DNA from 2 places in the Mesorhizobium sp. M0894 genome. Region 2 is predicted to be linked to the other one. Evidence: predicted binding sites of a transcription regulator. Region 2 holds the regulator's gene; the other holds the start of a gene.
The links. The regulator LexA, encoded in region 2, represses DNA repair genes until DNA is damaged. The targets are predictions, from matches to a motif close to TGTTCNNNNTGTGTTCNG.

Region 1: a site for LexA is predicted at 1,947-1,964, ahead of dnaE (DNA polymerase III subunit alpha). Genes of this name have one in related genera too.

The regions. Positions count from the first base shown of each region.
Region 1 is NZ_JAMYOG010000002.1:490,007-494,433, reverse strand. Features, by position in the region: gene NKH91_RS05710 (acetyl-CoA carboxylase biotin carboxylase subunit) at 1-1,740, shown strand, start outside; gene dnaE (DNA polymerase III subunit alpha) at 2,231-4,427, shown strand, end outside.
Region 2 is NZ_JAMYOG010000002.1:300,465-304,891, forward strand. Features, by position in the region: gene NKH91_RS04775 (hormone-sensitive lipase) at 1-252, opposite strand, end outside; gene kynU (kynureninase) at 348-1,595, opposite strand; gene lexA (transcriptional repressor LexA) at 2,067-2,798, shown strand; gene NKH91_RS04790 (ComEC/Rec2 family competence protein) at 2,792-4,427, opposite strand, start outside.

The DNA.
Region 1 (4,427 bases), 190 kb from region 2:
TGCGAGGCGCTGGAGCAGGAAGGCATCGTCTTCATCGGCCCGAAGCCCAAGGCCATCAAGGCAATGGGCGACAAGATCGAATCGAAGAAGTTCGCCAACGCCGCCAAGATTTCGACGGTGCCCGGCTGGCTCGGCGTCATCGAAAACGCCGCCCATGCCGAAAAGATCGCTGGCGAAATCGGCTATCCCGTGATGATCAAGGCCTCGGCCGGCGGCGGCGGCAAGGGCATGCGCATCGCCTGGAACAAGGCCGAGGTGCGCGACGGCTTCGACCGGGCGCGGTCGGAGGCCAAAAGCTCGTTCGGTGATGACCGCGTCTTCATCGAGAAGTTCATTGTCGATCCGCGCCATATCGAAATCCAGGTGCTCGCCGACGCCCATGGCAACACGCTCTATTTCGGCGAGCGCGAATGCTCGATCCAGCGCCGCAACCAGAAGGTCGTAGAGGAGGCGCCGTCGCCGTTCCTCGATCCCAAGACCCGCAAAGCCATGGGCGAGCAGTCTGTGGCGCTGGCCAAGGCGGTCGACTACCAGAGCGCCGGCACGGTCGAATTCATCGTCGATAGCGACAAGAACTTCTATTTCCTGGAAATGAATACGCGCTTGCAGGTCGAGCATCCGGTGACGGAACTGGTCACCGGCATCGACCTGGTCGAGCAGATGATCCGCGTGGCAGCCGGCGAAAAGCTCGCCATCAAGCAGGGCGACGTCAAGCTGAACGGCTGGGCGGTGGAAAGCCGCCTCTATGCCGAAGACCCGTATCGCAACTTTCTGCCGTCGATTGGCCGGTTGACGAGATACCGGCCGCCGGAAGAGGGGCAATTTGGCGAAATAGTCATCCGCAACGATACCGGCGTCACCGAAGGCTCGGAAATCTCGATGTTCTATGATCCGATGGTCGCCAAGCTGTGCACCTGGGCGCCGACGCGGCTTGCGGCAATAGATGCGATGTCGGAAGCGCTGGACAGGTTCGTTGTCGACGGTATCGAGCACAACATACCGTTCCTGGCGGCGCTGATGCAGCATCCGCGCTGGCGGGAAGGGCGGCTGTCGACCGCTTTTATCGCCGAGGAATACCCCGAAGGCTTCGCGCCGATCGTGCCAGACGCCGAGGAGAAAGCGGTGCTGGCCGCGATCGCCACCGCGGTCGAACTGCTGCGCCGCGACCGGCTCGACCGGCTGGGCGGGCGGCTGGCGCCGCATTCCGGCGCCTTGAAACGCGATTGGGCGGTGAAGATCGGCCGGGATTATCTTTCGGTCGCCATCGTCGAAGGCATGATTTCCATTCCGATGGAGCTCGACCTCACAATCGACGGCGGCAAGGCACTGAGGGTGACCTCCGACTGGCGGCCGGGCGATCTCATCTGGCGCGGCACGGTCGGCGGCCGCAAAGTCGCGGCGCAGGTCAGGCCGGTGCTGAACGGGTTCCGCCTTGCCTGGAAAGGCATGTCTGTGACAGCCCGCGCCATGCTGCCGCGAACCGCCGAACTCGAACGGCTGATGCCGGAAAAAGTGGCGCCGGACACGTCGAAGATGCTGCTCTGCCCGATGCCTGGCCTCGTCGTGTCGATCGCGGTTGCCGAGGGGCAGGAGGTCAAGGCCGGCGAGACGCTGGCTGTGGTCGAGGCGATGAAGATGGAAAACGTGCTGCGCGCCGAGCGCGATCTCATCGTATCGAAGCTCAACGCCAAGCCCGGCGACAGCCTTGCGGTCGACGCGGTAATCATGGAATTCGCGTAAGGCTGAAATCCGCCTCGGCGCCGGCCTGGGACGTTGGAGATTAGCGAAAGCCGAGGTGACGGCCAATCTCCCCCCTCGTGGGGGAGATGTCCGGCAGGACAGAGAGGGGCGCGAAGAAACGCGACCTTGCAATGGGTTGGCACGCTCAGTGGAGGAGGGACAGGCGAGGCCGTGAGGAATTCGCTTTTTGCCGTCGTGGCGTATTTTGTTCTTGCTTTGTGCCGGCAGCTATGCTACTAATCTGGGTATGGTGCTAATTGGCTCCAACGACCCGCCCGCTGTGGCGGGTTTTTTGTTTCCGGCCTGAGGTCGGCGGGACAGCGCCCCTCTCTGTCCTGCCGGACATCTCCCCCACGAGGGGGGAGATTGGCAGGTTCGGCGGTTGCTCTAAACTCACAAAGCTCCAATCGCTTCCGCTGGACTCGTGTTACCCGGTGCCGGACAATACATCTTCATCGACTGAGTCCTTGTGAGGCGGCGCGAAAAAACCATGGCGGATGAGAGACTTCCACGCGATCCCTTGCTGCGCGAGGCCTATGCGAAGGCGTCGCGGGCGGAGCAGGCGGCGCGTCGGTTCATTCATCTGCGCGTGCATTCGGCCTATTCTCTGCTCGAAGGCGCCTTGCAGCTCGGCAAGATCGTCGGCCATGCGGTGCAGGACGAGTGCCCGGCAATCGCCGTCACCGACACCAACAATCTGTTCGGCGCGCTGGAATTCGCCCAGAAAGCCGTGAAGGACGGCATCCAGCCGATCATCGGCTGCCAGATCGACCTCGCCTTTTCCGGCGAGGCGAGCGACAGCCAGCGCGACCGCAGGCGGCAAGGACCGGAGATGCGGCCCGTCGTACTGATCGCCGCAACCGAGGCCGGCTACGGCAATCTGGTCAGGCTGGTCAGCCGCGTCTACCTCGAGACACCGCCCGGCGAAGCGGTGCATCTGACGACCGAGATGCTGCAGGGCCACTCCGACGGTCTGATCTGCCTTACGGGCGGGCCGCGAGGCCCGATCGGCAATGCCTTGAAAGAGGACCGCCGCGAACTCGCCGAGACCCGGCTCCTGGCGCTCAAGGGCCTGTTCGGCGACCGGCTCTATGTCGAGCTGGAGCGCGTGTCCGGCTACGACCGCACGATCGAGCAGTCGTCGGTCGACCTCGCCTACCGCCACGATCTGCCGCTGGTTGCCACCAACGAGGCGTTTTTCTTTTCTCGTGAAGACTATGAGGCGCATGACGCGCTGATCGCCATCGCCGAAGGCTCCGTGGTTGCGGCCGACAATCGCCGCCGCCTTTCGCCCGACCACTTCCTGAGAAGCCAGGCCGATATGGCGAGGCTGTTCGCCGACCTGCCGGAAGCAATCGACAACACCGTCGAGATCGCGCTGCGCTGCTCCTACTATCCGAAGACCCGCAACCCGATCCTGCCGCGCTTTGCCGGCCGCGATGTCGCCGACGCCGAAGCGGCGGTTAAAGCGGAGGCGCAGGAGCTTGCCCGGCAGGCGCATGAAGGGCTGGACGCGCGGCTGGCGGCGCATGGGCTCACACCCGGCTACACGGCCGACCAGTATCGCGAAAGACTGGATTTCGAGCTCGGGGTCATCGAGAAGATGAAATATCCGGGCTATTTCCTGATCGTTGCCGACTTCATCAAATGGGCCAAGGCACAAGGCATTCCGGTCGGCCCGGGCCGCGGTTCGGGCGCCGGCTCGCTGGTTGCGTATTCGACGACCATCACCGACATCGATCCGCTGCGCTTTTCGCTGCTGTTCGAGCGCTTCCTCAATCCCGATCGCGTGTCGATGCCCGACTTCGACATCGACTTCTGCCAGGACCGGCGCGAGGAGGTCATCCGTTACGTCCAGCAGAAATACGGCCGCGACCAGGTCGGCCAGATCATCACCTTCGGCACACTACAGGCGCGCGCGGTGCTGCGCGACGTCGGCCGCGTGCTGCAGATGCCTTACGGCCAGGTCGACAAGCTGAGCAAGATGGTGCCGTCGAACCCGGCCAATCCGGTCAAGCTCGCCGACGCCATCGCCAACGAGCCGCGCTTTGCCGAAGAGGCCGAGCGGGAGCCGATCGTGCAAACGCTGCTCGACACGGCGCAGAAGCTGGAAGGTCTCTACCGCCACGCCTCGACGCACGCCGCCGGTATCGTTATCGGCGACCGGCCGCTGTGGGAACTGGTGCCGATGTACCGCGATCCGCGCTCGGACATGCCGGTCACACAGTTCAACATGAAGTATGTCGAGCAGGCCGGGCTGGTGAAATTCGACTTCCTTGGGCTGAAGACGCTGACCGTGCTGGACAGGGCGGTCAAGCTGATCCGCCGCCGCGGCATCGAGATCGATCTCGCCCACATTCCGCTCGACGACCCGGAAACCTACGCCATGCTGTCGCGCGGCGAGGTGGTCGGCGTGTTCCAAGTGGAAAGTGCCGGCATGCGCAAGGCGCTGATCGGCATGCGGCCCGACTGTATCGAGGACATCATCGCGCTGGTCGCGCTCTACCGGCCGGGGCCGATGGAGAACATCCCGACCTACAACGCCAGAAAGCATGGCGAGGAGGAGATGGCGTCGATCCACCCGAAGATCGACCATCTCGTCAAGGAGACGCAAGGCGTCATCGTCTACCAGGAACAGGTGATGCAGATCGCGCAGGAGCTTTCCGGCTATTCGCTGGGCGAAGCCG
Region 2 (4,427 bases):
GAATGCCATCCAGTAGCCGCCATGGACGAACACCACGAGCCCCTTGGGCTTGGTGGCCGGCAGGAAAAGATCGAGCCGGTTGCGTGGGCCATCGCCATAGGCCATGTCGAGCCGCGCCCGGCCCTCGGTCGAAAGCACGTCGCGAAAAACCCGCGCGGGCTCGACCCAGGCCGCCGGCCAGCGATCGCTGCCGGCTATGTTGGCGCCGTTGGCATAGGCGTTGTCCCAATCGGCAATGTGACGTTCGAACACCCTGCGCCCTCCCCTGGCAATATGGCCTTGCAACGACCGTGAGCATCGCGCGGCGCGTCGTCGCCAGCCTCACGATTCCAGCTCTCGCATCAATCTCAAGTGACAGCCGCCTTGATGGCGAAGCGCGCATCCTTCCACGCACCGGTGCGCAGGATGTCCTCAAGCACTTCGACGGCCTGCCAGACATCGGCATAGCCGACATAGAGCGGGGTGAAGCCGAAGCGCATGGTCGATGGCGCGCGAAAATCGCCGATCACGCCACGTTCGATCAGCGCGCGCATGATCTGGTAGCCATGCTCGTGCATGAATGAAATCTGGCTGCCGCGTTTTTCCCCGTCGCGCGTGCTTTCGAGCGTTAGCCCGTAAGTGCCGCACTTTGCCTCGACAAGCTCGATGAACAGATCGGCCAGCGCGATGCTCTTCTTGCGCACCGCCGTCATGTCGACATCGTTCCAGATGTCGAGCGCGCCCTTCAGCGTGCGCATAGACAGGACCGGCTGGGTGCCGCACAGAAACCGGCGGATGCCGGTGCCGGCCGCATAGCCTGGCTCGAAGGCGAAGGGCCGTGCATGGCCCCACCAGCCGGTGAGCGGCTGCTGGATGTCGGCAAGATGCCGCTCAGCCGCATAGATGAAGGCAGGCGCGCCCGGTCCGCCATTCAGATATTTGTAGGTGCAGCCAACGGCAAAATCGGCGTTCGCCGTGTCGAGCTCGACTGGCATCGCACCGGCGGTGTGGCAGAGATCCCAGACGATCATCGCCCCGGCTTCCTGGGCCCTGCGCGTCAGCGCCGGCATGTCGCGCAGTTCGCCCGACTTGTAGTTGACGTGGTTGACCAGCACCACGGCGGTGCGTTCGTCGATCAGCTCTTCGATGCTCGGCGCGTCGACCCCCGAGAGGCGCAGCAGCGTATCTTTTCGCGTCGAAACCACACCCTCAGCCATGTAGAGGTCTGTCGGAAAACTGTCGCCCTCGGCGACGATGACCTGCCGCTCCGGCCGCATGGCCATGGCGGCGTGCAGCAGCTTGTAGATGTTGACCGATGTCGTGTCGCAGACCACCGTCTGGCCGGCCGCGGCACCGATCAGGCGCCCGAGCTGGTCGCCAAGTTCGAGCGGCATGTTGAACCAGCCGGCCGTGTTCCAGGCGCGGATGAGATCATGCGCCCATTCTTCGGTCACTGCCTTGCTCAATTCATCGAAAGCGGCACGCGAAGCGGCCCCTAGCGAATTGCCGTCGAGATAGATCACTCCTTGCGGCAGCACAAAGCGGTCCCGCATCGCGCGCAGCGGATCTGCAGCATCCATCGCCCTTATGGCCACGAGATCGGGAATTCCTGTCATGATTTGTCTGCTCCCCAAGATTCACCGCAACGCCGGACACGCATCGACGGCATCCATCGGTCACGAGCGGTTCTCCATTACCTGGTATCGCGCAGCAAGGCTCCACCGGCGACAAGTTGCCTGACCATGCGGTGGAAACCAGGAGCCAAGCCAACCCAAGGTTGGCGTTTTGAGTTCGTTTCGTTCACGGTGCATTGACCAAACCGCACAGTCGATACGGCTTCAATTCCGTGCCCCTTTGCCGGCTGACGGCCGATACCAGTGCCGCCTTCTGGAAACCCAGAGGCCGCAAACGAAAGCAGAATCAAGGCGATGAGGCCCGCGGCGGTGAAAATGCAGCGTCCCGGTTTGGCGAGTGGTATCGTTACCCGAGCCCTAACACATTCATTAAACTTTAAACAGTTGCGGAACACAACTGGAACAGATAGTGTTTGTTCTGGGTTTGTTTTTCTGATTCTGTTGGGGGTCGCTATGCTGACACGCAAACAACACGAACTGCTTATGTTCATCCACGAAAGGCTGAAGGAAAGCGGTATCCCGCCCTCCTTCGACGAGATGAAGGAAGCGCTCGACCTGGCTTCCAAATCGGGAATCCACCGGCTGATTACGGCGCTGGAGGAGCGCGGCTTCATTCGCCGTTTGCCCAACAGGGCCCGTGCGCTGGAGGTGCTGCGCCTGCCCGATTCGATCGCCCCCGGCCTCAATGCGGCACGCAAGTTCTCGCCGAGTGTCATCCAGGGCAGTCTTGGGCAAGGTCCTCGGCAAGGCAAGCCGACATCGTCGCGCGTCCCTGCAGCCGGCAATGACGACGATGTCGTCGCCGCCGTGTCTATCCCGGTGATGGGCCGCATCGCCGCTGGTGTGCCGATCGATGCCATCCAGCACCAGACGCATTCGATCTCGGTGCCGCCGGACATGATCATGGGCGGCGAGCATTATGCGCTCGAGGTCAAAGGCGATTCGATGATCGAGGCTGGCATTTTCGACGGCGACACGGTGATCATCCGCAATGCCGATACGGCGAGCCCCGGTGAGATCGTGGTGGCACTGGTCGACGAGGAAGAAGCGACGCTGAAGCGGTTCCGCCGCAAGGGCGCCTCGATCGCCCTGGAAGCCGCCAATCCGGCCTACGAGACGCGCATCTTCGGACCAGACAGGGTCAAGGTGCAGGGCAAGCTCGTTGGGCTGATCCGCCGCTACTGAGCTGCGCCCTTGGCGCCGGCTTTTGGCTTGTCGGCTCTGCGGTATGGCGGCATGCCCCGCGCCGCGCGTGAAAATTTCCGCTGCACGTGCCAGGGCCGGTATGATTTTTCGACGGCGAAGCGGATTTCGGCGCGTGTTGCCGCTTGTGGATCGAAATAGACGGCCGCACTTCCCGCGCGCGCCAGTTGCCGTTTGGTGACGACGAGGACCAGCCGGTCGTAGTAGCAGGGATTATGGGCGGTGGCGTCGTCGATGACGATCAAGCTGGCAAAGGCGCAGGCTGGCCGTGCAGTTTCGCGGTCATTGGCTAGCGCGATGATCGCGCCGGATGGATGCCTGGCAAGGCAGAGACCGTCCGTGCAAATGAACGGCATGCCCGGCGGTAAGTCGGCCGGATCGGCAATGTCGAATTGCGGATCGTTCTTTCCAGGTGTTTCCGGCGCGACGATAGCCTCTGATGTGAGCGCGCGTTTCCAGTTGTCGATGGTGAACTCATTCGGGCGTGCCCGGTTGACCGCGAGTTCCCCGCTGCCGATCGGCAGCGCGACGAGCCGTGCGTCCTCCGAGATCAATACATCGGGTACGCGCGTCTGCGTTGTCGTTAGCAAGCCGGCGAGCGCAAAAGGAAGGGCCACGAGCCGCAACCAGGTCGTCGCCATGCTGGCAATGACGAGGGCGATCGTCACCAAAAGGACAGATCTCAGCGAAATCAGCCCGACCGCATCGATCGGCGAGCGCTCGGAGATCCACCCGGACAGGGCGATCATCGCCGTCAGCCCCTTGCCCATCACGTAGAGGAAAGGCCCATCCGCGCCGAACGGCATCGCCAGCGCACTGAGGACGGCGAAGGGCATGACGACCAGTGAGACAATAGGCATGATGGCCAGATTGGCGAACAGGCTGAGCGGCGCCACGCGCTGGAAATGCCATATGGCGAAAAGCGCCGTGGCGCTCCCTGCAATGATCGAGGTCATCGCCAGGCCGCCCATGCCCAGCAGTACCTTTCTAGTGGCAAAGCGTAGCGGCGACCGCCGGGGCGGCGGCGTGGTGGCCCCGCCGGCGCGGTAATCGGACCAGCCTGCATAGGCGCCGACAAGGGCCGCCGTCGCGGCGAAGGACATCTGGAAGCTCGGACCGACCACCTCGTGCGGCGACACCAGAATGACCGCGATGGCCGAGATCGCCAGGTTGCGCATGGTGAGCGCGGCCCGGTCGAACAGCACGGCGATAAGCATCACCGCCAACATGATGAAGCTGCGTTCGGCCGCCACCACAATGCCGGAAAAGACGAGGTAGGCCGCAATCGAAAAAAGCGCGGCGGCCGCCGCGTATTTCTTGACCGGCCGTCGCGATGAGAAATCGGGAAACAGCGCAAAGGCGCCGCGCAGCAGCGCCATAATGGTGCCGGCGACCAACGCCATATGCAGCCCCGAGATGGAGATGATGTGGTAGATGCCGGTACGCCGCATCGCTTCGTTGATCTCCTCGGGAATGCCAGCGCGCACGCCGACGATCAGCGCAGCAGCAATCTCGCCCTCGGCGCCGCCGATGCGGCTGCGGATATGGTCGGCGATGGATTCGCGCGCGTCTTCGATCGCGGAAGAAAGCCGCGCGGCAAACGGCATGCTG